DNA from 2 places in the Mycobacterium sp. NGS40 genome. Region 1 is predicted to be linked to the other one. Evidence: riboswitches for the same ligand, from Rfam matches in the RefSeq annotation. Region 1 holds a riboswitch; the other holds the start of a gene.

The links. Region 1 has a riboswitch for cobalamin ahead of metE (5-methyltetrahydropteroyltriglutamate--homocysteine S-methyltransferase). Riboswitches for the same ligand answer to the same signal wherever they lie in the genome.
Region 2: linked by a shared signal. The riboswitch ahead of AC5Y5O_RS23110 ((2Fe-2S)-binding protein) and the one ahead of metE (5-methyltetrahydropteroyltriglutamate--homocysteine S-methyltransferase) in region 1 are both predicted to bind cobalamin.

Annotation. Positions count from the first base shown of each region.
Region 1 covers NZ_JCALDG010000012.1:33,531-47,883, reverse strand. Annotated here, with positions in the region: gene AC5Y5O_RS19005 (ABC transporter substrate-binding protein) at 1-975, opposite strand, end outside; gene AC5Y5O_RS19000 (CbbQ/NirQ/NorQ/GpvN family protein) at 1,070-1,900, opposite strand; gene AC5Y5O_RS18995 (nitric oxide reductase activation protein NorD) at 2,034-3,728, opposite strand; gene AC5Y5O_RS18990 (acyl-CoA dehydrogenase family protein) at 3,834-5,048, shown strand; gene AC5Y5O_RS18985 (acyl-CoA dehydrogenase family protein) at 5,045-6,130, shown strand; gene AC5Y5O_RS18980 (nitroreductase family protein) at 6,130-6,777, shown strand; gene AC5Y5O_RS18975 (TetR/AcrR family transcriptional regulator) at 6,932-8,236, shown strand; gene AC5Y5O_RS18970 (SDR family oxidoreductase) at 8,339-9,181, shown strand; gene AC5Y5O_RS18965 (SDR family oxidoreductase) at 9,245-9,889, shown strand; cobalamin riboswitch at 9,892-10,129, shown strand; gene metE (5-methyltetrahydropteroyltriglutamate--homocysteine S-methyltransferase) at 10,278-12,557, shown strand; gene AC5Y5O_RS18955 (DUF3556 domain-containing protein) at 12,612-14,353, opposite strand, start outside.
Region 2 covers NZ_JCALDG010000017.1:12,885-27,237, reverse strand. Annotated here, with positions in the region: gene AC5Y5O_RS23120 (glycosyltransferase) at 1-1,133, shown strand, start outside; gene AC5Y5O_RS23115 (DUF3046 domain-containing protein) at 1,157-1,351, shown strand; gene AC5Y5O_RS23110 ((2Fe-2S)-binding protein) at 1,430-2,104, opposite strand; cobalamin riboswitch at 2,148-2,283, opposite strand; gene recA (recombinase RecA) at 2,439-3,479, shown strand; gene recX (recombination regulator RecX) at 3,445-3,966, shown strand; gene miaB (tRNA (N6-isopentenyl adenosine(37)-C2)-methylthiotransferase MiaB) at 4,011-5,510, shown strand; gene AC5Y5O_RS23090 (Rv2732c family membrane protein) at 5,507-6,127, shown strand; gene AC5Y5O_RS23085 (DUF349 domain-containing protein) at 6,124-7,458, opposite strand; gene AC5Y5O_RS23080 (DMT family transporter) at 8,228-9,166, shown strand; gene AC5Y5O_RS23075 (class III extradiol ring-cleavage dioxygenase family protein) at 9,202-9,897, shown strand; gene miaA (tRNA (adenosine(37)-N6)-dimethylallyltransferase MiaA) at 9,974-10,915, shown strand; gene dapF (diaminopimelate epimerase) at 10,920-11,798, shown strand; gene hflX (GTPase HflX) at 11,845-13,305, shown strand; gene AC5Y5O_RS23055 (acyl-CoA dehydrogenase family protein) at 13,381-14,353, shown strand, end outside.

The DNA of each region.
Region 1 (14,353 bases):
GGCGGGCATCATCTTGACCCGCTCGAGGGCCTCCTTGACGCCACGGGGACTGAGCGGATGGGCGTCGGTGAACGCGCGCACGAGGGTCGCGGCGACGTCACGGTTGACCACCGTCACGCAGAACTCGGGACGACTGCCGTTGTACTTCTTGGCGTAGGTGTCGAGGAATTCCTGGCCGATCCGGTTCGCCTCGTCGTACTGGTCGACACCGGTCCAGCCCATGAACGCGTTCCACATGATGGGGTTGACCCAGGCGTTCTGCCACGCGGTGGTGGTGAAGCGCGGCGGATCCCAACCGAGCGCTTCGAGCGCCGGGTTGATGAAGACGACGCCGAAGCCGAATCCCAGGTGCACGATCGCCTCGGCTTTGGCCTCGTGCAGCGCCGCAACGGCGGCGTTGATGTCCTGCGCCGTCTGGGCGATCGAAACCTCGGCCACGATGCGAATCCCCTTGCGCCGGCAGGCACTTCGCAGGTTCTTCAGGTAGCTCTCGCCAATCAGGCTCTGCTCGACCAGCACCCCGATCTCGGCGAGCCCACGCTTGGCGATCAGGTCGGCCAAGAAGATCGGCTCGTCGGTCATCGACCCCTGCGGGAAGGCGAATGTCCACTCGCCCAGCCAGTCGTCGGTGCCGGTGACGCTGATGGCCGGCACCTTGAACCGGTCCTCGATCGCTTCACGCACCGGCACGCAGTTGTCGGTGATGTTGGGGCCGAAGACGACCAGGCAGCCCTCGTCGACCAGTTCGCCGTAGGCATCGATGACCGCCTTGACCGAACCCTTGGGCAGACCCTCCACTTCGCGATAGATCATCTGCACCGGACGGTCCATCAGGCCCTGCTCGACCGCCTCTTCGAAGATCAAGTCGAAGGTCTGGGTGAAGGAGGCGAACAGCTCCTCGGGGAAGCCCGGCGGCAGCTTGAAGTCCATCAAATAGCCGACCTTGATCGGCTCAGCACTGCTTTCGTAGGACATCTGACCTCCCGGCTGACCCGCTCACTCGCAACCATCCATGGCAGACCTAATATTTGTTCAGACCGTAACGGGGGCGGTCTGCAACGTCAACCATCTACCCGCCGCCACCCAGGTAGACCTCGACCATCTCCCCCAGCGCGCGACCCACGGCGACGTCGTCGGTGAGCGGTGCGGTGATCGCGGCCCGCGCCGCCTCTTGCATGCTCAGCCCCTCGGCGATCAGTTGGCCCGCCGCGATCAGCAGGCGCGTCGATGCGACCTCGCGCAGGCCACCGGTTTCCAGCCGGCGGATGGCCTGGCCGAAACGCACCAGCTCGGCCGCGGTGGCGGCGTCCACACCCGCCTCATGCGCGACGATGCCTTCTTCGACATCGGCTGCCGGGAAACCGAATTCGATGGCCACCATGCGTTGACGGGTCGAATCCTTGAGGTCCTTGAGCACGCTTTGATAGCCGGGGTTGTAGGACACCACCAAGCCGAAGCCGGGTGCCGCGTCCAGTGTGATGCCGAGGCGCTCGATCGGCAGCTGCCGCCGGTGGTCGGCGAGCGGATGCAGCACCACGGTGGTGTCCTGCCGCGCTTCCACGACTTCGTCCAGATAGCAGATCGCGCCCTCGCGCACCGCACGGGTCAGCGGGCCGTCCGCCCACACCGTTTCGTCACCCCGCAGCAGATACCGTCCGACCAGGTCCGCCGTGGTGAGGTCGTCGTGGCAGGACACGGTGATCAGCGGCCGGCCCAGGTCATGAGCCATCGCCTCGACAAAGCGGGTCTTGCCGCAACCCGTCGGCCCCTTCAACACCAGCGCCAGACCCTGGCGGTAGGCGGCCTTGAAAATCGCCTCTTCGCCGCCGACCGCCCGGTAATAGGGCCGTATGTCGGGAGCCGCGCCGTTGCGGCAAGCGGCCCCGGACTCGTTGGTCATGACGTCCCCTCTGCCGGATTCTTGGAGCCTATCCGGAACAGATGTTTGTTTCAAGAGCGCTGACTCCAGTCGCATCTCGACGGCGTACACGAACTGCCCTCGGGGACATGGCATCAGCGCGAAGCCGCCCCAATCAGGCGCTCACCCTCCGGCGCACCTCCGCCGCGCGCAACGCGGATCGGAACAGCGGTCCGATCACCCCGGCCAGCTGATCGGGGCGCGCGATCGTGGCGTGTGCGGTGCTGCCGAACACCCGGCGCAACGACGCCACATCCGTGCCGGCGCCGATCGTCAAGCACACGCAACCGGCCCCCCGGCGCCGTGCCTCGGTCAGCGCGCGCCGGGCGTCGGCGGCACCATAGGCCCGCTCGTAGCCGTGGTCGTAGGCGAGGCCGTCGGATAGCACCACCAGGAGTCGCCGGGAGGTGCCGCCGCGCACCTCCAGCACCGACGAGCCGTGCCGGATGGCCGCTCCGAGCCGGGAGTAGGCACCGGGTTCCAGGCTGTTGAGCCGCCTGATGATGTGGGCGTCGAGAGGGTCGTCAAATCGCTTGACCGGCACCATGGTTACCGCCGTGCGCCCCTGCGAGTAATAGGCGTAGAGGCAGACCCGGTCACCGAGGTCGTGCAGCGCGACGGTCAGGTTCGCGACCGCGGCGCGCTGCTGTTCGTGCACCGTGCGCCCGAGCGTGCCGGGCTCGGCCGCCGACCCCGACACATCGAGAAGCAGCAACACCGACAGGTCGCGCCGGCGCCGCAAGCTATCGGAGTACACCGACTCGTCGGGGACCGATCCGGCCCGTATCTCGACGCGGGCTTCGACGGCGGCGTCGATGTCGATGTCGTCGCCCTGCGACTGCCGGCGGCGACGGTGTAGTCCCATGCCGAGCCGCGACAGCGGCCGACGTACCCCGACGGCGGCGTCGATCGCCTGGGTCGCCGAGACCTTGACCTCGGGCTCGACCTCCCGGACCGTGCACCAGGCGGGCCGATAGCGCTTGCGCGCGACATCCCATTCCGGATACCGCACCCCGTCGGCCGCGGCCTCTTCGTCTTTGATCTCCTCGCTCACGGTCGAGGCCAGCGACGACACGGCATGTAGGCCGCGCTTAGCGGAGTTGGTGCGATGCGTGGGGGCGTCCGCGCCGGGCGGCCCGCCGCCGCTGCCGGTCTTGCGGGCCGACGACAACATCTTCTTCAGCCACTTGCCGATGAAGCCGCCGCCACCGACCGGGCTGGTGAAAAGGTCAGGATCGTCGGAGTCGTCCACCTCGCCGTCGTCGAGCTCCGCCAGCTCGCGCGGGCCGCGGCTGCGCGGGACATGCCCAGCACTGGCCTGCTCGTCCTGTTTGGTCACCCGGGCGCACGCGGCCATCACCTTGGCCGCACGGATCACGCCGAAGGCGGGCTGCGGGTCGGCGACCGGAGCCCGCCCGGCGGCCAGGGCCAGCGACGCTGCGGGCGAGTCGCTGCGACTCGCGATGTCGCGCTTGCCCAACGACGCCAAAACCGTTGGTAGCAAATGCTCATTGGCGACCAGGGCGCGGTGGCTCTCGATCGCGAGGTAGCGCTTGGCCAGCCGGGGGTGGTGCACCAACGAGCCCACCACGTCGGGCTCCAGGCTGCCGGCCGCGATCATCGACGCCTGTACCGCGATGGCTTCGAGTTTCGGGCGGGCAGGGGCGCCGGCATCGACGTAAATCGCCTTACCGTCCGTCCAGGCCGGCTCACCGGGTGACAGCCCGGCAACCGCGATTGCCCGGCCCGCCAATGCGGAGGCGAGCATGCCCAGGGCCTGCAACCGCTCGGCACCAGCGTCGTCCGCCACCCCACCTCCGACCTGCTGACCAAATATCTGTTCCACCGTAAGGTGCGGCTCGACGACAGTCAACGAAATGGGAGCCGTTATGCCTGGAGGTTGTTGACCAAAAAAATGCTCCACCGTAAAGTCCGGGCTAAAGTCGCAGTTAGCCACGACCAGAGTCAAGGAACAGTGGACTTCTCCTATCCGGCGGAATTGGAACAGTTCCGCGTCGAGCTGCGCGAGTGGCTGTCGGCAAACCTCACCGACGAGCTGGTGGCCGCCCGCCGGAACCTGGGACGCGACGACGCGACCTTCGAGATGATGCGCACCTGGAACGCGACGATGGCCGACGCGGGCTGGGCCGCCGTGTCCTGGCCGCGCGAATACGGCGGCCGTGGGGCGACGGTGCTCGAGCAGCTCGTCTACACCGAGGAGACCACCCGCGCGCGGGCGCCCATGCCGCTCAATGTCATTGGGATGAACAACATCGCTCCCGCGATCATGCAGTACGGCAGCGAAGACCAGAAGACGACGCTGCTGCGCCGGATGATGCGTGCCGACGACATTTGGTGCCAGGGCATGTCGGAACCCGAGGCCGGATCCGATCTCGCCTCGCTGCGTACCCGGGCGGTGCGTGACGGCGACGGCTTCGTCGTCAACGGTCAGAAGATCTGGACCTCGCTCGGGCATCGGGCGAACTGGTGCCAGCTGTATGTGCGCACCGATCCCGATGTCCCCAAGCACCAGGGCATCTCCTGCCTGATCCTCGACATGAAGCTGCCCGGCATCGAGGTCCGTCCGCTGGTCACGCTCAACGGCGACACGGATTTCGCCGAAGTGTTCTTTCACGACGTGCGGGTGCCGGCCGACGCGTTGCTCGGGCCGCTCAACGGCGGTTGGCAGGTGGCCACCACCACGCTCAGTCACGAACGCGCCGGCGCCGCACGGCTGTACGCCGAGATGCAGGTCCGGCTCGAAGACCTCGTGGACGACATCGCCGCGCACAGCGACGGACTCGACGACCCCGTGACGCTGAGGCGCCTCGGCGAAATCGGGCTGCGCATCAAGTATCTCGAGGTGCTCTGCCAGCGGTCCATCTCGGCGACGCTGCACGGCGGGTCAGAAATAACAGCGGTCGGATCGGCCAGCCTCGCCAAGACGGTGTGGGGTGAGATCGGGCAGGACATGGCCGCACTGGCCTTCGACGTGCTGGGTACCCGCGGCACCAACGCCGCGTGGGCGAACTACCGTCTCACCTCACGCTCGCTGACCATCGCCGGCGGAACGAGCCAGATCAACAAGAACATCACCGCCCAACGCGTATTGGGATTGCCGCGCAAATGAACCTCGAACTCACCGACGAACAGGTCGCGCTGCGCGACACCACCCGGCGCTTTCTTGCTGACAAGGCACCGATTTCGGGTCACGTGCGCGAGTTGCTCGACGATCCGGCCGGTGTCGACGACGCGGTCTGGCGCGGCCTGGCCGACCTCGGTACCACCGGCCTGTTGGTGCCGGAGGAACACGGCGGCGCCGGGATGACGATGGTCGAGGCCGGCGTCGTGGCCGAAGAGCTGGGCGCCGCCCTGCACCCGGGGCCCTGGCTGTCGACGGCCGTCGCCGCGCCGCGCACCCTGACCCGGCTGTGCGACAACGACGCTGCCGCAACGATTCTGGCCGGAATCGCCGACGGAACGATCATCGCCACGGTCAGCTTCCTGGACTTCGCGAACGTCGCGGCGGACGACGACGGACTGCTGCGCGGCGAACTCGGCGGTGTGTCCGACGCCGCGGCGGCCGACGTCGTGCTGGTTCTGTCCGAAAGATCAAGCGGCACAGGTCTTTTCGCCGTGCGCACCGACTCCCCCGGCTTTGCCGTGCAACCCGAGCGCGGTATCGACCAGACCCGCAAACAGTTTCGCGTCCGGCTCGACAACACACCAGGGCAACGGCTGGCCACAGCCACACCCGACGACGTGGCGGCGGTGATCGACGACCTGCTGATCGCCACGGCCGCCGACGCGCTGGGTGCCGCGCGGGCCGTGATGGACCTCGCCGTCGAATACGCAAAAGTCAGAAAGCAATTCGGTCAGGTCATCGGGTCGTTTCAGGCGGTCCAGCACTTGTGCGTCGATATGTACGAGACCGTCGAACTGGCCCGCAGTGGTGTGGTGCACGCGCTGTGGGCCGCCGACGCGCTTGGATCCGACGAACGCCATCTCGCCGCCCTTCGGGCCAAAGCATTCGCCGGACGACTGGCCACCGTCGGCGACACCGCGATCCAGGTGTTCGGCGGCATCGGCTACACCTGGGAACACGATGCGCACCTGTACCTCAAGCGACTGCTGAGCTGGAGCGCACTTCTCGGCGGATCCGACCGGTATCTCACCGAACTCGGTGCGCGCCTTGCGAACAGGAGCACCTGATGGAGATCGAATACCTGCTGACCGCCACCCGCTCCGCACGCAAGACGCTTGACCTCGACGCGCCCGTCGACCTCGAGTGTATTCGCGAATCCCTGCGCATCGGCCTGCAGGCGGCCAACGGCTCTAACTCGCAGGCCTGGCGCTGGCTGGTGGTCGCCGACCCGGCGAAGCGGCAGCAGATCGCCGAGTTGTACCGCGACGCATATCTGAAACGAGTCGGCGGCCAACTGCTCGCCGACCTGCTGCCGGCCGGGACGCCCGAAAGCCGGCTCATGTCGTCGACGGAGTGGCTGGTCGAGAACATGGCGAAGGTGCCGCTGCTGGTAATCCCAAGCTATGAGCCCTACTTGCCGCGCATCGACGGCGACGAGTCGTTTCACCTGGCCACCCTGTACGGCTCGATCTTCCCCGCGGTGTGGAATTTTCAGCTCGCGTTGCACACCCGCGGCTACGGCACCTGCGTGACAACCCTGCACCTGCACCACGAACACGAGGTGTCCGAACTGCTCGGGATTCCGCCGACCTTCGTCCAGGGCGCCCTGCTGCCCGTAGGCCGGTTGCGGGCCGGGCAGACCTTCTCCCCCGCCCCGCGGCGCCCCCTCGCCGAGGTGATCGCGGTGGACAGTTGGGACGGTCCCGGGCTCTAGGGCCTTAGACTGGGTGGGTCACCGCTGTTAGCAGCGCATTTGAGCCGGTTCCCGACGGCCAATCTGATAGCCTTTAACAACGATTTGGTTCGGCAGGAGGACGAATGCGCAGCGCGGCCCGGTCGCAGTCCTCTCAACATATGCACCGTTAGCCATGGCCAAAGCCGAACCCTTGGCTAAGGGAAAGCGGGCGGCCACCGATCGCCTGGATCAGCCGGACGATTCCGGGACGCGCCGCACCGAGATCCTGCAGACCGCCGCATCTTTGATCGCATCCTCGGGATTGCGGACGTCGTTGCAGGAGATCGCCGACGCGGCGGGAATTCTGCCTGGAAGCCTGTATCACCATTTCGAATCCAAAGAAGCGATCCTCATCGAGCTGATCCGGCGCTATCAGGACGATCTGCACCGCATCGGGGAGCGGGCCCAGGCGCGACTGGACGAACCCGATTCGCGACCGCCCGCCGACAAAATCATCGAGCTGGGATCGGCGGTAGCCAACTGCGCCGTGCATCATCGCGCCGCGCTGCAGATGTCGTTCTACGAGGGACCGAGCGCGGACCCCGAATTGATGAACCTGACCCGAAATCAGTCCGTCGCGGTGCAAGCGGCGATGGTGCAAACACTGCGCGCCGGCAGGTGGAGCGGCTACATCAAGCCGGACATCGATCTGCCCACGCTGGCCGACCGTATCTGCCAGACCATGCTGCAGGTCGGGCTGGACGTCATGCGGCATAACTCTCCCCCCGACCAGGTGGCGGAGCTGCTGTGCCGAATCATCCTGCGGGGCTTGGCCGCCCGGCCGCCCACCGATGCGGCGTTGGATCGGTCCAATGCATTTTCGGCGGCCAGCGCCGTCATCGAATCGTGGGCCGACGACATCGACGCCGATCCCAGCGACAAGGCCGCCCATGTCCGCGCCGTGGCACGAACCGAGTTCGGCCGCAAGGGTTATGAAGCCACCACGATCCGCGACATCGCATCGGCGGCGGGACTTGGTACCGGCACGGTGTATCGGGTGATCGGCTCCAAGGACGAACTTCTCGACTCGATCATGATGTCGTTCGGTCAGAAGGTCGAGGCCGGCTGGGTCAGCGTGCTGCGCTCGGATTCCTCCCTCATCGAGAAGCTGGACGCGTTGAGCTGGATCAACGTCAATGCTCTGGATCGCTTTTCCGACGAATTCCGCATTCAGCTGGCGTGGATGCGGCAAACACCACCGACCGCCAATCCCGGCTGGTCGTATCCCACCCGGCTACGGCAGATGAAATCGCTGCTCTCCGAAGGCATCCGCTCCGGCGAGATCGGCATCGACGCCCCGTCGACCGCGATGCTGGCGCGCTGCGTCATCAGCCTGCAGTGGATTCCGGAGAACATTCTGCGCGAGATCGGAAAGCGACCGGCGCTGGTGCACATCCGTGACACCGTTTTGCGCGGCGCCGCCGTCCGGGGCAAGTAAGACCGGCCAACTCAATACGGCCCCGGTATTGAACCAAATAACTGTTACCCATACAGTTGAGCAGTTAGAACCGCGTTGGCATTATCCGAGAAGGGGATTTCCATGACCATTGTCGATCGGTTGCGCTACGACGGCAAGCGCGCTCTCGTGGTCGGGGGCGCCACCGGCATGGGCGCCGCGGCGGCCAAGTCAGCCGCCGAGCTCGGTGCCGAGGTCATCGTGCTGGATTACGCGCCCGTGGACTACGACGTTGCCCAGTCCGTGCAGGTCGACCTGCGCGACCCCGCCTCGATCGACTCCGCTCTCGACCAGATCACGGGTCCCATCCACGCGGTGTTCTCCGCGGCCGGCGTCGCCGACGGCACGATCGACCTGATGAAGATCAACTTCATCGGCCACCGCCACCTGATCGACCGCCTGCTCGAGAAGAACCAGCTTCCCAACGGTTCGGCCATCTGCTTCATCTCCTCGGTCGCCGGCATGGGCTGGGAGAACGACCTGGACCTGATGCTGGAATTCCTCGAGACACCGGACTTCGCCGCGGCCGAGGCGTGGTGCCAGGCGCACGAGGCCGACGGGATCAACCACTACGGAACCAGCAAGAAGGTGATCAACACCTACGTGGCCACCCAGGGCTACCCGCTGGCGAAGAAGGGAATTCGCATCAACGCGATCTGCCCCGGGCCGACCGACACGCCCCTGGCCCAGGCCAACGCGGACCTGTGGCTGTCCTTCGCCCAGGACTACCGCGACGAGACCGGCGCCAAGGTGCACACGCCCGAGCAGATGGGCGACGTGATGGCGTTCCTCAACAGCGAGGCCGCCTGCGGCGTCAGCGGTATCACCCTGCTGGTCGACTCCGGACACACGATGGCCTCCATGACCGGTGCCTACGCGCCGGGTAAGCCGATCATCGACATCATCATGGGCAAGATCAAGCTCTAGGGGCGCCACCATAGGGCGTAGTCGGGTCGCCACCATCGGACCTGACGTCGGTACCGTCGAAGCATGGCACGCATCATCGTCTTCGGCGGACACGGCAAGGTGGCACTGCAGCTGGCTCGCATCCTGAGCGAACGAGGCGAGCAAGTGACCTCCGTCTTCCGCAATCCCGACCACTCCGACGATGTCGCCGCCACCGGCGCCGAACCGGTGGTTGCCGACATCGAGCAGCTGGACACCAACGCGCTGGCCGAGCAGATGGCCGGACACGACGCGGTCGTCTTCTCGGCCGGCGCGGGCGGCGGCAATCCGGCGCGTACCTTTGCCGTCGACCGGGACGCCGCGATCCGGGTGATCGATGCCGCCGGCCAGGCGGGCGTCCCGCGGTTTGTGATGGTGTCTTACTTCGGTGCGGGTCCGGATCATGGTGTACCGCAGGATGATCCATTCTTCGCCTACGCGGAGGCCAAGGCCGCCGCGGACGAGCACCTGCGGGCCAGCCAGTTGGACTGGACGGTGCTCGGTCCCGGCCGGCTGACGCTGGACGAAGCGACCGGGCGCATTACTGTCGGCGAAGAGGGCACGGGTGAGGTATCCCGTGCCGATGTCGCGCTCGTCGTGGCCGCCGCGCTTTCCGACGATTCGACGATCCGGCGGACCATCGAATTCAACAACGGAGACGTCCCGGTCGCCGAGGCATTGGCGGGCTGACTAAACTTCATCTCGCAACTGGTTTGCGTGCGCCGCAAGGCGCGGGCATCGAGCGAAGCAACGTTAGCCATGCTTCGTGAGAGGGAACCCGGTGGGAATCCGGGACTGTCCCGCAACGGTATGCAGGAACGACCGCCGTCACCTAGGCACTGGTCTCACGACTGGGAAGCGACGGCCACTAGGAGCACCAGTGGGTGCGCGCCTGCGAGTCCGGAGACCTGCCAGCTGTGCCGGGCGCGCCGCGTCCGGCGGCTCATCGCCTCGTGGAATGGGCGTTAGGCTGCAGCCGTTGGTGGTTAGTGCTTCAAGAAAAAGAGGTGCTAACCGCTGTTGGAGTGGCTGTACGTCCGCCGGCGGTGACCACCACGTCGATTGAAGGACGAATATCGTGACCTCCCAACCATTTACCGCAACCGTCGTCGGTTCTCCGCGCATCGGCCCGAAACGCGAACTCAAGCGCGCGACCGAGGGCTATTGGAAAGGCCGAACCAGCCGCGCGGAACTCGAAGAAGTCGCCGCCACCCTGCGCCGCGACACCTGGACGGCCCTGACCGAAGCCGGTTTGGACTCGGTGCCGGTGAACACCTTCTCCTATTACGACCAAATGCTCGACACCGCGGTCATGCTGGGCGCGTTGCCGGCCCGGGCCGCACAGGTTCCCGACGACCTGGACCGCTACTTCGCCGCCGCCCGCGGCAACGCCGATGTCGCGCCGTTGGAGATGACCAAGTGGTTCGACACCAACTACCACTACATCGTTCCCGAGATCGAACCCGCGACGAAGTTCACGCTGAACCCGGACAAGGTGCTCTCTGAGCTGAAAGAAGCTCTCGGGCAAGGGATTCCGGCCCGCCCGGTCGTCATAGGTCCGATCACGTTTCTGTTGCTGAGCAAGGGCGTCAACGGTGGCGGCGCGCCGATCGAGCGCTTGCAGGAGCTGGTGGGAATCTACTCCGAGCTGCTGAGCCTGCTCGCCGACCCGTCTGTTGGAGGCGCGCAATGGGTACAGATCGACGAGCCGGCGCTGGTCACCGACATCTCGCCCGACGCCCCCGCGCTTGCCGAAGCGGTCTACAACGCGCTAGGCAAGGTGAGCAACCGGCCCGCCATCTACGTCGCCACCTACTTCGGTGACCCCGGCGAGTCGCTCGCAGCGTTGGCCCGCACGCCCGTCGAGGCGATCGGCGTCGACCTGGTGTACGGCGCCGACACGGCGATCGCCGCAGTGCCCGAGCTGGCCGACAAGACCCTGGTGGCCGGCATCGTCGACGGACGCAACATCTGGCGGACCGACTTGCAAGCGGCACTGAGCAAACTGGCATCGCTGCTGGGTTCGGCCGCCAACATCGCGGTGTCGACGTCATGCTCCACGCTGCACGTGCCGTATTCGCTGGAGCCGGAGACCGGCCTGGACGACGCGCTGCGCAGCTGGCTGGCATTCGGGCAGGAGAAGGTGGCCGAGGTGGTGACGCTGTCCCGTGCGCTGCATCTGGGCCGCGACGCCGTCGCCGCGCAGATCGAGGCATCCAACGCCGCCGTCGCCTCCCGCAAGAAGGATCCGCGGCTGCACAACGACCGGGTCCGGGCCCGCATCGAAGAGATCGTCGCGACCGGTACCCACCGCGGCGACGCCGCACAACGGCGGGTCAGCCAGGACGAGCGGCTGCACCTGCCGCCGCTGCCGACCACCACGATCGGGTCGTTTCCGCAGACCGTCGAGATTCGCAAGGCGCGCGCCGCGCTGGTCGCCGGTGAGATCGACGAGGCCGAGTACGACCGGCGGATGAAACAGGAGATTTCTGACGTCATCGCGCTGCAGGAGCAGCTCGGCCTCGACGTGTTGGTGCACGGTGAGCCCGAGCGCAACGACATGGTGCAGTACTTCGCCGAGCAGCTGGACGGCTTCTTCGCCACCAAGAACGGCTGGGTGCAGTCCTACGGCAGCCGCTGCGTGCGGCCGCCGGTGCTCTATGGCGACGTAATCCGCCGGCAGCCGATGACGGTGGAGTGGGCGAAATACGCGCAGTCCCTGACCGACAAGCCGGTCAAGGGCATGCTGACCGGCCCGGTGACGATCCTGGCGTGGTCGTTCGTCCGTGACGACCAGCCGCTGGCCGACACCGCCAACCAGGTGGCACTGGCGATCCGCGACGAGACGGTGGATCTGGAGTCCGCCGGCATCGCGGTCATCCAGGTCGACGAGCCCGCACTGCGTGAGCTGCTGCCGCTGCGCCGGGCCGATCAGGAGGACTACTTGCGTTGGGCCGTCGGGTCTTTCCGGTTAGCCACCTCGGGCGTCGCCGACTCGACTCAGATCCACACCCACCTGTGCTACTCGGAGTTCGGCGAGGTGATCGGCGCGATCGCCGACCTGGATGCCGATGTCACGTCCATCGAGGCAGCGCGCTCGCACATGGAGGTGCTCGACGATCTCAACGCGGTCGGCTTCGCCAACAGCGTGGGCCCGGGCGTCTACGACATCCACTCGCCGCGGGTGCCCAGCTCCGGCGAAATGGCTGAGTCGCTGCGGGCCGCGCTGCAGGCTCTGCCCGCGGAGCGGCTGTGGGTCAACCCCGACTGCGGCCTCAAAACGCGCAACACCGACGAGGTAACCGCGTCGCTGCAGAACATGGTCGCCGCGGCGCAGGAAGTGCGCGCGGGAGTCTAAGACTCGCCGAGCGTAACGCCACGGCGAGTTACCGAGCGAAATCTCGCCGTGGCGTTACGCTCGCGAACTTTCACTTTCTGAGGGCTCTTCGGGCTCTTCGTCCGCCTCTGTCTCCCGCTCGGACCCGGACAGCACCTGGACCGGCACCTGGTCGTCCCAGGGCTGCCGGGTGACCATGTCCGCGACTTTGACTATGCCGCGTTCGAATTCGCCCGTCGCGGCGTCCACCAGCCGGTAGGCCTGCGTCTGCTTGTGGATCGGCTGGGCGTCGAGCAGCACCACCCGCACCTCACCGGGCAGAAAGCCGCAGCGCTGCTGCATCGCGGCGATCAGCTGTTCGTTGTGCATGTGGCCGTCGCCGAAATTCCATCCGATCGCGGTGCTGCAGATCCGCTCCCCGTCGGTGATCACATAGTCGTCTTCGTTCTGACCGGCCATCGCCCGGTGCGCCAGGGTGAACAACGCCCGGCCGTGAGTGTTCATGGCGCGGAACGCATATCCGAGATACATCGGGATCTGGGCGCGTTCCTTGCCGTACACCTTCTCCAGCTGGGCCGCGGGCATGCTGGCGATCGAGACGATGTTGTGGTTGATTTTCTTGTCCGCCGATGCCTTGATGCACCACAGCGTGGTGTCCCAGTTGCCGGCGTAATAGCGCATGCCGGGCAGGAACGAGATCTTGCGCGGAAACAGGTTGCCCGCGATCACGATTGAGGCGATGAACGCGATGAAAAGCCCAACCAGGACAGGGTTTTTCAGGTCGGTCAGTCCGGTGTGAGTGTGGCCGACGAACAGCGCGAAGACGCCGAAGATCATGAACACGTTCCACTCCAGCGGCACGCCCATCGGGATCGCCGACAGGATGCCGAAGTGGAAGATCACCATGATCGCTGCGGGGACCGCGGTCCACCAGCCGCCGTGCCCGACGAATAGCGCGATGGGCACACACATCTCGACGAAGGTGCTCACGTGGGCGAATACGCGCGACAACCGTCCGGGCCGCAGATCGTCGGGGAACTTCTCGAAGAACATCCGCTTGATGAACCGGGGCCGGAACACCGGGTTGTTGGACATCATCGTCGACATCACGAACGGAAAGTGCTTGTTCAGCTTGGAGGTGGCGGCGCCGACCCAGATCACCATGAACACCAGCTTGGCGGCGACGATCATGTCGACACCGCCGAACAGGAACGTCACCGACAGCGTCGCGTATACCTCACCGCGGGCGGCCAAAAAGATCACCTTGTCGCGCAGTCCCAGGATCCCGAGAAGCACCAGGATCAGCACGATCCGCCACGGGCGAATCACCCCGATCTGGGTGCCCAGCTCCGGTATCGGGCCGGTGCCGTCGGCGAACAACGTCAGGAAGGTCACCAGCAAGAACAGGCCGTACAGCGCGTTGTCGACCAGCGTGCGGGCGGTGCCCTTGGTCCCGGGGATGCGCTGGGGCCACGGCGGCAACCGGATGGTGTCGGGCCGCAGCCAATACAGGATCGAGCCCAGCGGCGGGTTGAACCGGTTGTTCAGCGGCCCGAAGCCACAGCCCAGCCCGATCACCTCGAAGAGCATCGTGTACAGCACGACCTTCTCGAACACGATCGGCTCGGCGTACCACGACATGACGTCGGTGAACGCCAACCCGCGAGTGGTCGGCACGGCCAACAACCACGCGAACAGGATGTAAAGCAAGATCTTGCCGACGTAGAACAGATGCAGAACGACCGGCGTGCCGAACCCGACCTCGGCCCAATGTCGGGCCATCGGGCGGATCTTTTCGCTGCGGGACAGCTTGCTCC
Region 2 (14,353 bases), on a different contig from region 1:
GGCACTCGTTTCCCGCGATCGCGTTGTGTCAGCGCTTCCGGGACGCGGGCGACGAGCCGACCCTGTTCACCGGCGAGGAATGGCTGCAAGCCGCCCGCGACGTCGGCATCGAGGCGCTCGCGCTCGACGGGCTGGCCGCGACCGACGAAGACGTCGACGCCGGGGCCCGAATCCACCGGCGCGCGGCGCGAATGGCGGTGCTCAATGTTCCGGCCCTGCGCGAGCTGGCGCCCGACCTGGTGGTGTCCGACGTCATCACCGCCGGCGGCGGCATGGCCGCCGAGCTGCTCGGGATCCCGTGGATCGAGCTGAACCCGCACCCGCTGTACCTGCCGTCTCGCGGGTTGCCGCCGATCGGCAGCGGGCTGGCGCCGGGTACCGGCATTCGCGGCCGGTTGCGCGACGCCGCGATGCGGGCGCTGACGGCGCGCTCGGTGCGCACGGGTCTGCAGCAGCGCGAGATGGCGCGCACCGAGATCGGATTGCCGGCGCGCGATCCCGGTCCGCTGCGACGGCTGATCGCCACGCTGCCCGCACTCGAGGTGTCCCGTCCGGACTGGCCGGCCGAGGCCGTGGTCGTCGGGCCGCTGCACTTCGAGCCGACCGATCGCATCCTCGAGGTGCCGGCCGAGTCCGGGCCGGTGATCGTCATCGCGCCGTCGACGGCCTTGATCGGGACCGAGGGGCTGGCCGAAGTCGCGCTGGGGTGCCTGACGCCGGGGGAGACGTTGCCGGCGGGCTCGCGCCTGCTGGTGTCGCGGTTGAACGGACCGGACCTGACGGTGCCGCCGTGGGCGGTCGTGGGGCTGGGTCGTCAGGACGAGCTGCTCTCCCACGCCGACGTCGTGATCTGCGGCGGCGGCCACGGCATGGTCGCCAAGACGCTGCTGGCCGGGGTACCGCTGGTGGTGGTTCCCGGCGGCGGGGATCAGTGGGAGATCGCCAACCGGGTGCAGCGGCAGGGGAGCGCGCGACTGATTCGGCCACTGACCGCCGATGCCCTGGCCGACGCGGTCAACGACGTGTTGTCCACGCCGGGCTACCGCGATGCCGCACGCACCGCCGCCTCCGGTATCCACCGCGTCGCCGACCCGGTTCGGGTGTGCCACCAAGCGCTGGCGCTCGCGAAGTAGCCGGGCTCGGTATGTTGGCTGGCGTGCGGCTGACGGAGTTCAACGAGCGGGTGGTGCTGCGATTCGGTGCTGCCTACGGCGCATCGGTTCTGGTAGATCACGTGCTGCCGGGTTTCGACGGCCGGACCGCCGCCCAGGCGATCGAGGACGGCATCGAACCCCGCGACGTCTGGCGGGCATTGTGCGCCGACTTCGACGTGCCCCGCGAGCAATGGTGAGCTTTTCGCTCGCCGGGCCTCCCGTCGAGTGTGCGGCTACGGCGCCCTGTGCGCACACTGGCCGTCGCCAGCGCACACTCAACGCCGGGTCGAGCGCGGCGCCTGGCGAAACACGCAGTCGCCGCAGACCGATCGCCCGGGCAGGCGATAGAACAGGCAGCAGCTGTCGCGCCTGAAGCCCAGGTGTGAGCCGGTGATGGTGCCGGATCCGGACAGCACGCCGGTGTCGAGCAGGGACGCGGTGATCTCGACGATCCGTGCCCGCAGGTCCGGTCGGGCCGCGAGCAGCGCCCGCGATGCGCCGACGAGTGCGGACGCGATGTTGCCCGCCAGCAGGGCGGGCGCCAGTTTTACCCGCAGGCCGGCCGCGAACGGCTGCATATGGTGTTGCACCACAAGGCGATACAACTCGGCCGCGCTGTCCTCGACCGGCTCTCCGATGGGCTCGGGCAGGCGCAGCTGGGCCCCGTCGTCGGCACGTTCCAGGTGCTGCAGGTCCGGGACGACGCCGTGGGCCAACGCGCAGGCCAGCGCCGGTGACCACAGCCGGGTGGCGTGGCCGAGGTGGACCAGGGAGGCGCCGATCCGCGGGTCTGTCGTGTGGTATCGCTGGGCGGTGGTGTCGATCAAACCCGCAAAGCCGTCGGCGTAGTCCTGGCGGACCGGGTGCCATCCTGCGGCGCCGCCGCCCACGGTCAATGCGAAAAACCCTTTATAGGAAGATATTTCGGCAAGCTCACCGGAGATATCCATGCGTGCGCAACCAGCCTCTCTGGGGAGATCCGCCCCAGCGTCTCGTGAGGAAGCGCCGGCGGTGAGTATCTGGCTCTCGGGTCGCAATGTGCCCGATCACAGTGGCGGGACCGCACCGGATTCGCACCGGTTTCCTCGTCATGCAGGCCCGTCGGCGCACTGTCGGTAGCCGATATTGCCACACGCGGCCGCCACGGCGTGTCGAACTTGAATCGAACAGGTGTTCGTCTACTGTGGGGATCACTCGAAGAAGACGACTTGTCGGTGGCCATCTCTAGTGTCACGGCCAACCGACCGATACCGGTCAGAAGAACACCGACTATAGGAGAGCACCATGGCGCAAGCGCCCGACCGTGAGAAGGCTCTCGAACTGGCGATGGCCCAGATCGAGAAGAGCTACGGCAAAGGCTCGGTGATGCGTCTCGGCGACGAGCAGCGTCAGCCGATCTCGGTCATTCCGACCGGATCCATCGCATTGGACGTGGCCCTGGGCATCGGCGGCCTGCCACGCGGCCGGGTCGTGGAGATCTACGGCCCGGAATCTTCGGGTAAGACGACCGTCGCCCTGCACGCGGTGGCCAATGCCCAGGCCGCCGGGGGTGTCGCGGCGTTCATCGACGCCGAGCACGCCCTGGACCCGGATTACGCCAGGAAACTCGGCGTCGACACTGATTCCTTGCTGGTCAGCCAGCCTGACACCGGTGAGCAGGCCCTCGAGATCGCCGACATGCTGATCCGCTCCGGCGCCCTGGACATTCTGGTCATCGACTCGGTGGCCGCATTGGTGCCGCGCGCGGAACTCGAGGGCGAGATGGGTGACAGCCACGTCGGGCTGCAGGCCCGGCTGATGAGCCAGGCGCTGCGGAAAATGACTGGCGCACTGAACAATTCGGGGACCACCGCGATCTTCATCAACCAGCTCCGCGAGAAGATCGGGGTGATGTTCGGCAGCCCCGAAACCACCACGGGTGGAAAGGCTTTGAAGTTCTACGCGTCGGTGCGCCTGGATGTGCGCCGGATCGAGACACTCAAGGACGGCACCGATGCGGTCGGTAACCGCACCCGGGTCAAGGTCGTCAAGAACAAGGTGTCGCCCCCGTTCAAGCAGGCCGAGTTCGACATCCTTTACGGCCGCGGCATCAGCAGGGAGGGGTCGCTGATCGACATGGGTGTGGATCAGGGCTTCATCCGCAAGTCCGGTTCCTGGTTCACCTATGAGGGCGAGCAGCTCGGCCAGGGCAAGGAGAACGTCCGCAACTTCCTGGTGGAGAACGGCGATATCGCCAACGAGATCGAGAAGAAGATCAAGGAAAAATTGGGCATTGGCGCGGTGCTGACCGATGACGACGTCCTCCCCGCCCCCGTCGATTTCTGAGCCGGCCCGCGAGGAGCAGGCGCGGGCGCTGTGCCTGCGCCTGCTCACCGCGAGGTCGCGCACCCGGGCCGAATTGTCCGGCCAGCTAGCCAAACGGGGATATCCCGGTGACGTCAGTGCGCGGGTGCTCGACCGGCTCGCCGCCGTCGGGCTGGTGGACGACCGGGACTTCGCCGAGCAATGGGTGCGGTCCCGGCACGCTCACGCGGGGAAAAGCAGGCGCGCGTTGGCCGCCGAGCTGCACACCAAGGGCGTCGACAAAGAGGTCATCAACACCGCACTGGCCGGGATCGACGCCGGTGCCGAGCGAAGCCGGGCCGAAGAACTGGTGCGGGCCAAGCTGCGGCGGGAAACGCTGAGCGGGGACGACGCGCGGATCACCCGCCGGCTGGTGGGCATGCTGGCTCGCCGCGGCTATGGCCAGAACCTGGCCTGCGAAGTTGTCCTCGCCGAGTTGAACGCCGAGCGGGAACGCCGCCGCGTCTAGCTGGGGGTTCATGGCATAGGGCCCGGTCGCCGTACCATGGCCCCGTGACTTCGACCGTGGCCCGAGATGTCTCGGGGGCGCGCACCTACCAGGTGCGCACCTACGGCTGCCAGATGAACGTCCATGACTCCGAGCGGTTGGCGGGTCTGCTCGAGGCCGCCGGTTACCAGCGTGCCGACGAGGGCGCCGACGCCGATGTGGTGGTCTTCAACACCTGCGCGGTGCGCGAAAACGCCGACAACAAGCTGTACGGCAACATCAGCCACCTCGCCCCGCGCAAACGCGACAACCCCGACTTCCAGATCGCCGTCGGTGGCTGCCTGGCCCAGAAAGACCGAGACTCACTGCTGCGCAAGGCGCCCTGGGTCGATGTGGTCTTCGGCACGCACAACATCGGGTCGCTGCCCACCCTGTTGGAGCGGGCCCGGCATAACAAGGTCGCCCAGGTGGAGATCGTCGAGGCGCTGCAGGAATTTCCATCGTCGCTGCCGAGCGCCCGCGAATCCGCCTATGCTGCTTGGGTTTCCATCTCCGTCGGCTGCAACAACAGCTGCACGTTCTGCATCGTCCCGTCGCTGCGCGGCAAGGAGGTGGACCGCAGCCCGGCCGACATTCTCGCCGAAGTGCGATCGTTGGTGGCCGATGGCGTGCTGGAAGTCACGCTGCTCGGGCAGAACGTCAACGCATACGGTGTCTCGTTCGCCGATGCCGCTGTGCCCCGCAACCGCGGCGCCTTCGCCGAGCTGCTGCGGGCCTGCGGGGACATCGACGGACTGGAACGCGTACGGTTCACCTCCCCGCACCCGGCCGAGTTCACCGACGACGTCATCGATGCAATGGCCCAGACGCCCAACGTGTGCCCGGCACTGCACATGCCGTTGCAGTCGGGGTCGGACCGGATGCTGCGGGCGATGCGGCGCTCGTATCGCGCCGAGCGCTACCTCGGCATCATCGACCGCGTGCGGACGGCGATGCCACACGCGGCCATCACCACCGACCTGATCGTCGGATTCCCCGGCGAAACCGAGGAGGACTTCGCGGCCACTCTCGACGTCGTGCGCCAGGCCCGGTTCGCGGCCGCGTTCACCTTCCAGTACTCAAAACGGCCCGGAACACCCGCCGCCGAATTTCGGCAGCTGCCGAAAGACGTTGTGCAGGAACGCTATATGCGGCTGATCGAACTACAGGAGCAAATTTCACTGGAGGGCAACCGCGAACTGATCGGCCAGCAGGTCGAATTGCTGGTCGCGACCGGCGAAGGCCGCAAGGATGCGCGCACCGCCCGCATGACCGGGCGCGCGCGCGACGGCCGGCTGGTGCACTTCACTGCCGACACCCCGGTGCGCCCCGGAGACATCATCACCACGGCGGTCACCGAGGCCGCGCCGCACCACCTGATCGCCGACGCCGGCATCCTGACCCACCGCCGCACCCGGGCCGGTGACGCGCACGCCGCCGGACGGCGCCCGAGCGGCGTCGGTTTGGGCATGCCCGGCATGGGGCCGGCAATGCAAACAGTCGAAACTCAGGGATGTGCCCGATGACGAAAGAACACACGGACTTTGATGCGCTGCGCGCCGAGATCGAGGCCGCAGAACGCCGAGTTGCACGCGAAATCGACCCCGGCCCAAGGGCATTGATCGTCGCCATCCTGGTGTTCGTGCTGCTCGGGTCGTTCATCTTGCCGCATACCGGCCAGGTCCGCGGCTGGGATGTACTGTTCAGCAGCCACGGCGCCGGTGCGGCCGCATTGTCGCTGCCGTCCAAGGTATTCCTCTGGTTCACATTGGTTTTCGGTGTCGGGTTCTCGATGCTGGCATTGCTGACCCGCCGCTGGGCGCTGGCCTGGATCGCACTGGCGGGCTCGTCGATAGCCAGCGCGACCGGGCTGTTGGCGGTGTGGTCGCGCCAGACCGCGGCCGCCGGTCATCCCGGTCCGGGGATCGGGCTGTGGGTCGCGTGGATCACGGTGATCCTGTTGACGTTCCACTGGGCCCGCGTGGTGTGGTCGCGCACGGTCGTGCAGCTCACGGCCGAGGAGCAGCGGCGCCGGATCAGCGCCGAGCAACAGTCCAGGACGCTGCTGGAGAGCCTGGGCGACCCGGACGTCCCCGACGGTCCCGACGTCCAGGCACCGCCGGACCAGGCGGCCGGGCGCTAGGACCTGCGGGTCAGCGCCTCGGCGGCCGCTTGCGCCCACTGCCGCCATTGTTCGGCGTTGGCTTGTGCCTCTTCGGCTTCCTTGGTCCGGCCGGCCGCGGCCGCCTTGCGGGCCTGCTGCTCGTAATGCTCGGCGCGGGTGGCGAACTGCTCGGCGCGTGCCTGCGCTTCGGGGTCAGACCGATTCGATTCGCCGGCGTCGCGGACCTTCTTCTCGACGGCACGCAGCCGCCGCTCCAGGTCGGCTGACCGTTCCCGGGGCACCTTGCCGATCGCGTCCCACTTGTCGGCGATCGACCGCAATGCCGCCCGGGCCGCTTCGTGGTTGCTGGTGTCGATCTTCTCGGCCTCGGCCAGCAGCGCCTCCTTGGCGGTGGCGTTGGCACGGAACTCCTGATCCTTCTCCGCTGTCACGGCATTGCGGGCGGAGAAGAAGGCATCCTGGGCAGCCTTGAAGCGCTTCCACAGTGCGTCGTCGATCTCACGGGTCGCGCGTCCCGCCGATTTCCACTCGGTCAGCAGCTTGCGGAATTCGGCGCTCGTCGCGGCCCAGTCCGTCGAATCGGACAGCTCCTCGGCTCGCTCGCACAGCCGCTCCTTGGATTGCCGCACGCCCGCACGCTCGCGGTCCAACTCGGCGAAGTGCGAGCCCCGCCTCCGGTTGAACGCTTCGCGCGCGGCCGAATAGCGCTTCCACAGCGCGTCGTCGACCTTGCGATCCAGTCCGGTGATCGTCTTCCACTCATCGAGAATCTCGCGCATCCGGTCCCCGGCGACCTTCCAGTGCGTCGAGTTGGCGGCCAGATCCTCGGCCTCGGCGGCCAGCGCCTCCTTGCGGGCGGTCTGCGCGGCTCGATGCTCGTCGCGGCGGGAGCGTTCGGCGGCGACCGACGCCTCGGCGTTCTCCACCAGAATGGTCAGCCGGCCGGCGAGCGCGTCGATGTCGCCCAGCACCGAGGCCGTCGGCAACGTCTCGGCCAGCGCGGCCGCGTTGGCCTTGATCTTGCGGGCATCGCCGCTTCCGGAGGCCAGCCGTTCCTCCATCAGCGTGACCTCGGTGCTCAGGTCCTCGAATCGCCTGCCGAAGTGGGCGAATGCGGCCTCACGGTCGCCGGCCTGCCAGGAGCCGATGATGCGTTCGCCGGCCGAGCTGACCAGCCAGACCGTCCCGTCGTCGTCGACGCGTCCGTACTGATGCGGATTGCCGGCCGGTGGCAACACGACCGGGTGGGCGCTGGGTCGCGGTGTCGGCCCCGGGCGGGGACCCGGTCGCGGTCCAGGACGTGGTGCCGGTTTGGGCGCGTCGCTGGAGCGGGGCTCGTCATCGGTCATGCGCTCGTCACCATCTCTTGCACCCTTTCGCGCGCTCGCTGTCCCGCGCACCTGCCGCGCGTAGCGGCACCTTTACGGTCGGGAGACGTGCTGCGCTCGACAGCTGCTCCGTCACCGATTCCACCAGTATTCAAGCAGCTTGGCGGACCGTATGCCGCAACCTGATCGTCACCGCCTTGACAGCCTCTGTGAAACAGCCGGTGCACCCAGCATTTTTCCGGTGAACGGCGCTCGACTTCGGAGAGAAACCGCACCTGGCCAAGGTGGACATCGCCGCGTTGCCCCCGCTGAGTTCGGCGCGGTGCGTCGCGACCAGCAAACGGGTAACGGTTCGATTCCACCGTTGCCGGGGCCGTAGGGCGGGCAAGCGGCACCCGGTACCGTGGTAGTGACAATTGGTGTTGTTGGTACTTGTGGGGCTGGAGGGGGCGCGTCAAGATAGCCAGGGGTGGGGTCCCCGCGGCGGCGGATTTCGCCTGCGGTTGCGCGACCGGGATCGTCATCCCCGCGCAAGCCGGGGCGGGGGGCGATCGCCGGGCTGTGACACCATGGGGGCCGGTTCGTCGGTCCTGTCGGGCGTCACCAGCCGGCCACAGCCTTGCCACAGGCTCTACATAGGTTCGTGAACTACTTATTGCGCAGGGCCGTTTCTTCCGCAGTGGCGCGGGCAATCTGAACGCTCACACGACGGAAACGGCTCCGAAACGGGTAGTGAATACCCGTCGCGAATGATGGCCCACGTGGCCGGGTGCCGGGGAGGAGGTCGCAGATGGAGAAGACGGATATCGCGGTTCTTCTCGCCCTGCTCGCCGCGTTCGCGTCAGCACTGGGCAATGTCGTCCGTCAGCGTTCAGCACAGGAGATCACCGACAAGCCGGTGGGCCACCTCGAGCTCTTCCGGATGTCGGTGCGCGACGGCAAGTGGTGGCTGGGGGCCGGCGGAGCCATCGCGAACTACGCCCTGCAGGCCGCCGCCCTGACACTGGGCTCCGTCATGCTGGTCACGTCGCTGCAGGTGACGGCCCTGCTGTTCGCGCTGCCGATCTACGCGCGCATGACCCGGCGTGCGGTCACCCGCTGGGAATGGACCTGGGCGCTGCTGCTGGCCGCCGCGTTGGCGGTGGTGGTCGTCGTCGGCGATCCGGACCCCGGCGCCTCGCGCGGTTCGGTGCAAACCTGGCTGGTGGTGGCCCTGGTGATGGGCCCCGCGCTGGTGTTCTGCGTGTGGGGTGCGCGCAAGTGGCCCGGCTCGGTCGCCGCCGTACTGCTGGCCATCGTCGCCGGGTCGTCGCTGGCGCTGTTCGCGGTCCTGACGAAGGCCGTGGTGGTGATCGTCGGAGACGGTGTCGGTGCGCTGTTGACCGCGCCCGAGTTCTACGCGTGGATAGCGGCTGCCCTCGCGGGGATGATCTTCCAGCAGTCGTCCTTCCGCGCCGGCTCGCTGACCGCCTCGCTGCCGACGTCCGTGGTGGCCAAGCCGGTCGTCGGGTCGATCCTCGGCATGGCCGTGCTCGGTGAATACCTCGACTGCAACGGGACCGCGAAGGTGGTGCTCGCCGTCGGCGTCGTGGTGGTGGTGGTCGCGACCGTGGCCCTGGCCCGCGGTGAGGCGGCGACCATGTCGAGCAGCTTCGCGGAGAAGCTGGCGAAAAAAGCGCTGCGCCGATCGGGCGAGGTGCGCCTCGCCGAGGCGGAGTGCCGCAGCTGACGGTCGGTGTACTGGGCGTCGATTAGTTTGATGTCGTGCTGAGCGCCATTGCGATCGTTCCCGCCACGCCGCTGCTTGTTCCCGAGCTCGCCGGCGCGGCGGCCGCCGAACTGGCCGACCTGGCGACGGCGGTGCTGGCGGGGGCAGCGCTGTTGCCGCCGCGGTGGGTCGTGATCGGCACGGCCGACACCGACGATGTGGTGGGACCCGACGGGATCGGCAGTTTTGGCGGCTACGGCGCCGATGTGCGCGTCCGCCTGTCGGCGCGGGCCGCCGGGCCGACCGATGCGGTGGCCGACTTCCCGCTCTGTGCGCTGATTGCCGGCTGGCTGCGTGGCCAGGTCCGTCCCGAGGCCGACGCGCAGGTTCGCGTCTATCGCGGCGATCACGACGCCGACACCGCGCTGAAGATGGGTCGGCGGTTGCGGGCCGAGATCGACCGGGCGTCCGATCCGCTCGGCGTGCTGGTCGTCGCCGATGGCGCGAACACCCTGACCGCGGGTGCGCCGGGCGCCTTCGACCCCGCGAGCCCCGATGCCCAGCGGGCCCTGGACGACGCGTTGGCCAGCGGTGACATCGCCGCGCTGGCCGGGCTGCCGGAACAGATCCTGGGGCGGGTCGCATTCCAGGTGCTGGCCGGGCTGACCGAGCCGGGGCCACGTTCGGCCAAGGAGCTGTACCGGGGAGCGCCCTACGGTGTGGGGTACTTCGCCGGAGCCTGGCAGCCGTGAGGCCCGCGGCGATCGCAAGCTCGGCGGCCCGCCGGGCGCGTGGGGGCACCTCCCGCTTGCGGGGGAGGGTCGACGCATGAGACCACTGGCGATCATCGGGCCCACCGGGACCGGCAAGTCGCAGCTGGCCCTCGACGTCGTCGAGCAACTCAGCGGCGAGGTGAGCGCCGAGATCGTCAACGCCGATGCCATGCAGTTCTACCGCGGCATGGACATCGGGACCGCCAAGCTGCCCGTCGACGAACGTCGCGGCATCCCGCATCACCAGCTCGACGTCCTGAACGTCACCCAGACCGCGACCGTCGCCCGCTATCAGCGAGCCGCCGCCGCGGATATCGAGGCGATCGCGGCCCGCGGCGCGGTGCCGGTCATCGTCGGCGGTTCGATGCTCTACGTCCAGTCGCTGCTGGACGACTGGACGTTTCCGGCCACCGATCCCGCGGTGCGGGCCCGCTGGGAACAACGGCTCGCCGAGGTCGGCGTGGGCGCGCTGCACGCCGAGCTGGGCCGCCGCGACCCGGCCGCCGCCGCGGCGATCCTGCCCACCGATAGCCGCCGCACGGTGCGCGCTCTCGAGGTTGTCGAGCTCACCGGCCGGCCGTTCGCGGCGTCCGCGCCCCGCATCGGCGCTCCTCGCTGGGGCAGCATTATCGTCGGATTAGATTGTGACACAACGATTCTCGACGAGAGATTAGCCCGACGCACCGACACCATGTTCGCCGAGGGTCTGGTCGACGAGGTGCGTGCGCTGCTCCTCGAGGGCCTGCGCGACGGCGTCACCGCGTCACGCGCGCTGGGTTACGCGCAGGTCCTTGCCGCGCTCGATACCGACGACCCCGCGGCGCTGCGCGACGCGCAGGAGCTGACGTTCGTGGGCACCCGCCGCTACGTGCGACGGCAACGGTCGTGGTTTCGCCGTGATCACCGCGTGCACTGGGTCGACGTGGGCGCCGCGACCGGGTCCGACCGCGCCCGGGTCGTCGCCGACACCTTGCGGGCGTGGCGGCACGTACCCTGAACAGGTGATCTTCGCCAAGGGCCACGGCACCCAGAACGACTTCGTGCTGCTGCCCGACCTCGACGCCGAGCTGTCGCTCACCCTGGCCGGGGTGGCCGCGCTGTGCGACCGCCGCCGCGGGCTGGGCGCCGACGGCGTGCTGCGGATCACCACCGCGGGTGCGGCCGTGGAAGTCGGCGTGCTCAATCGGCTGCCCGACGGTGTCGGCGCGGACGACTGGTACATGGACTATCGCAACGCCGACGGGTCGACCGCGCAGATGTGCGGCAACGGCGTGCGGGTGTTCGCCCACTACCTGCGTGCCAGCGGCCTGGAGACCCGCGACGAGTTCGTCGTCGGATCGCTGGCGGGGCCGCGGATGGTCACCATGCACCACGTCGACGCCACCAGCGCCGACGTCACCGTCGACATGGGTAAGGCCAACCGGATGGGCAGCGGGGGACCGGCCTTTGAAGCCGTAGTCGGCGGCCGGCGCTTGAGCGGGTTGGCGATCGACGTGGGCAATCCGCACCTGGCGTGCGTCGACCCGCAGCTGAGTAGCGACGCGCTCGCCGCGCTGGATGTCGCCGCGCCGGTGCAGTTCGACCGGGCGCAGTTCCCCGAAGGCGTCAACGTCGAAGTACTCACCGCGGCTGTCGAGGGCGTGGTGCGGATGCGGGTCCATGAGCGCGGGGTCGGCGAAACCCGTTCGTGCGGAACCGGAACCGTCGCGGCCGCGGTGGCCGCGCTCGCGGACGCCGGGTCCGACACCGGCACCCTGACCGTCCGGGTACCCGGGGGCGACGTCGTCGTCACCATCACCGACGCCACCAGCTTCCTGCGCGGGCCGTCGGTGCTGCTGGCCCGTGGCCTAGTGAGCGAGGACTGGTGGAACGCCCAATAATTCGGATGCACGCCGCGGAATTGGCGTGCACTATTGCTAATTGCCTATGACACATCCCGAACTGCCGTACCCCGATCCGCCGGCCGACCATCCCGCGTCCGAGCCCAGCGTCGGTGAACTCGCCCTCGAAGACCGCTCGGCCCTGCGCCGCGTCGCCGGGCTGTCGACCGAACTCGCCGACATCTCCGAGGTCGAATACCGACAGCTGCGGCTGGAACGCGTCGTGCTGGTGGGGGTGTGGACCGAGGGCAGCGCGGCCGACAACCAGGCGAGCCTGGCCGAGCTGGCGGCGCTGGCCGAAACCGCCGGCTCGCAGGTGCTCGAGGGGCTGATCCAGCGCCGCGACAAGCCCGACCCGTCGACCTACATCGGCTCGGGCAAGGCCCAGGAGTTGCGCGACGTGGTCGTGGCCACCGGCGCCGACACCGTGATCTGCGACGGTGAACTATCCCCGGCGCAGCTGACCGCCCTGGAAAAGGCCGTCAAGGTCAAGGTCATCGATCGCACCGCGCTGATTCTCGACATCTTCGCTCAGCACGCCACCAGCCGCGAAGGCAAGGCGCAGGTGTCGCTGGCGCAGATGGAGTACATGCTGCCGCGGCTGCGCGGCTGGGGTGAGTCGATGTCCCGGCAGGCCGGTGGTCGCGCCGGCGGCAGCGGCGGCGGGGTGGGGCTGCGTGGTCCCGGAGAGACCAAGATCGAGACCGACCGGCGCCGCATCCGCGAGCGAATGTCCAAGCTGCGCCGCGAGATCAAGGACATGAAGCAGGCCCGCGACACCCAACGCAGTCGCCGCGTGCACAGCGATATGCCGTCCGTCGCGATCGTCGGGTACACCAACGCCGGCAAGTCCAGCCTCCTCAACGCGCTCACCGGGGCCGGCGTGCTGGTGCAGGACGCGTTGTTCGCCACCCTGGAGCCCACCACCCGGCGTGCCGAGTTCCCCGACGGCCGTCCGCTCGTGCTCACCGACACCGTCGGGTTCGTGCGGCACCTGCCCACCCAGCTGGTCGAGGCATTCCGTTCGACGCTCGAGGAGGTCGTCGACGCCGATCTGTTGGTGCACGTCGTGGACGGTTCCGACGTCAACCCGGTCGCCCAGATCAACGCGGTGCGCCAGGTGATCTCCGAAGTGGTCTCCGACCACCAGGGGGAGCCGCCGCCGGAGTTGTTGGTGGTGAACAAGATCGACGCCGCGAGCGACCTGATGCTGGCCAAGCTGCGGCACGGGCTGCCGGGTGCGGTGTTCGTCTCCGCGCGCACCGGCGAGGGCATCGACGAGCTGCGCCGGCGGATGGCCGAACTGGCCGCCCCCATCGACGCCGCCGTCGACGTGGTGATTCCCTACGACCGCGGCGATCTGGTGGCCCGGGTGCACGCCGACGGCCGCATCGAGGAAGAGGAGCACGACTCCTTTGGCACGCGGATCAAGGCCCGGGTTCCGGTGGCGCTGGCCGCGAGCCTGCGTCAATTCGCCACGGCCAACGGTTCGACTCCCCAGGGCTAGACCTGGGCGGCTGCCTACCAACCGTCTGGTTGGTATATGTTGGGCGGCAGAGTTCCCGGCGGCCGGAGGTTATCCATGGGCAGTGCAATCAAGTACCAGCGCACACTGTTTGAACCCGAACACGATCTGTTCCGCGAGTCCTACCGGGCCTTCCTCGAGCGCCATGTGGCGCCGTACCACGACGAGTGGGAGAAGGCGAAAATCGTCGACCGCGGCGTCTGGCTCGAGGCCGGCAAGCAGGGATTCCTGGGCATGGCGGTGCCCGAAGAGTACGGCGGCGGCGGCAATGCCGACTTCCGGTACAACACGATCATCACCGAGGAAACGACCGCCGGGCGATACAGCGGAATTGGCTTCGGACTGCACAACGACATCATCGCGCCGTATTTGCTGGAGCTGACCAACGACGAGCAGAAGCAACGCTGGTTGCCGAAGTTCTGCACCGGCGAAATGATCACCGCAATCGCGATGACCGAACCGGGCACGGGCAGCGACCTGCAGGGCATCAAGACCCGCGCGGTCAAACAGGGCGATCACTACGTGCTCAACGGCGCAAAGACGTTCATCACCAACGGAATCAACTCCGACCTGGTGATCGTCGTCGCGCAGACTGATCCGGACAAGGGCTCACAAGGCTTTTCGCTGCTCGCCGTCGAACGCGGCATGGAAGGCTTTGAGCGCGGCCGCCATCTGGACAAGATCGGCCTCGACGCCCAGGACACGGCGGAGCTGTCGTTCACCGACGTCAAGGTTCCCGTCGAAAACCTGCTCGGTGAGGAGGGCAAGGGCTTCATCTACTTGATGCAGAACCTGCCGCAGGAGCGGATCAACATCGCGGTCATGGCCGCCGCGGCGATGGAGCAGGTGCTCGAACAGACGCTGCAATACACCAAGGAGCGCAAGGCCTTTGGCAAGCCGATCGGCAGTTTCCAGAACAGCCGTTTCGTGCTGGCCGAGCTGGCGACCGAGGCAACCGTGGTGCGCATCATGGTCGACGAGTTCCTGCGGCTGCACCTGGACAAGAAGCTGACGGCAGAGCAGGCCGCGA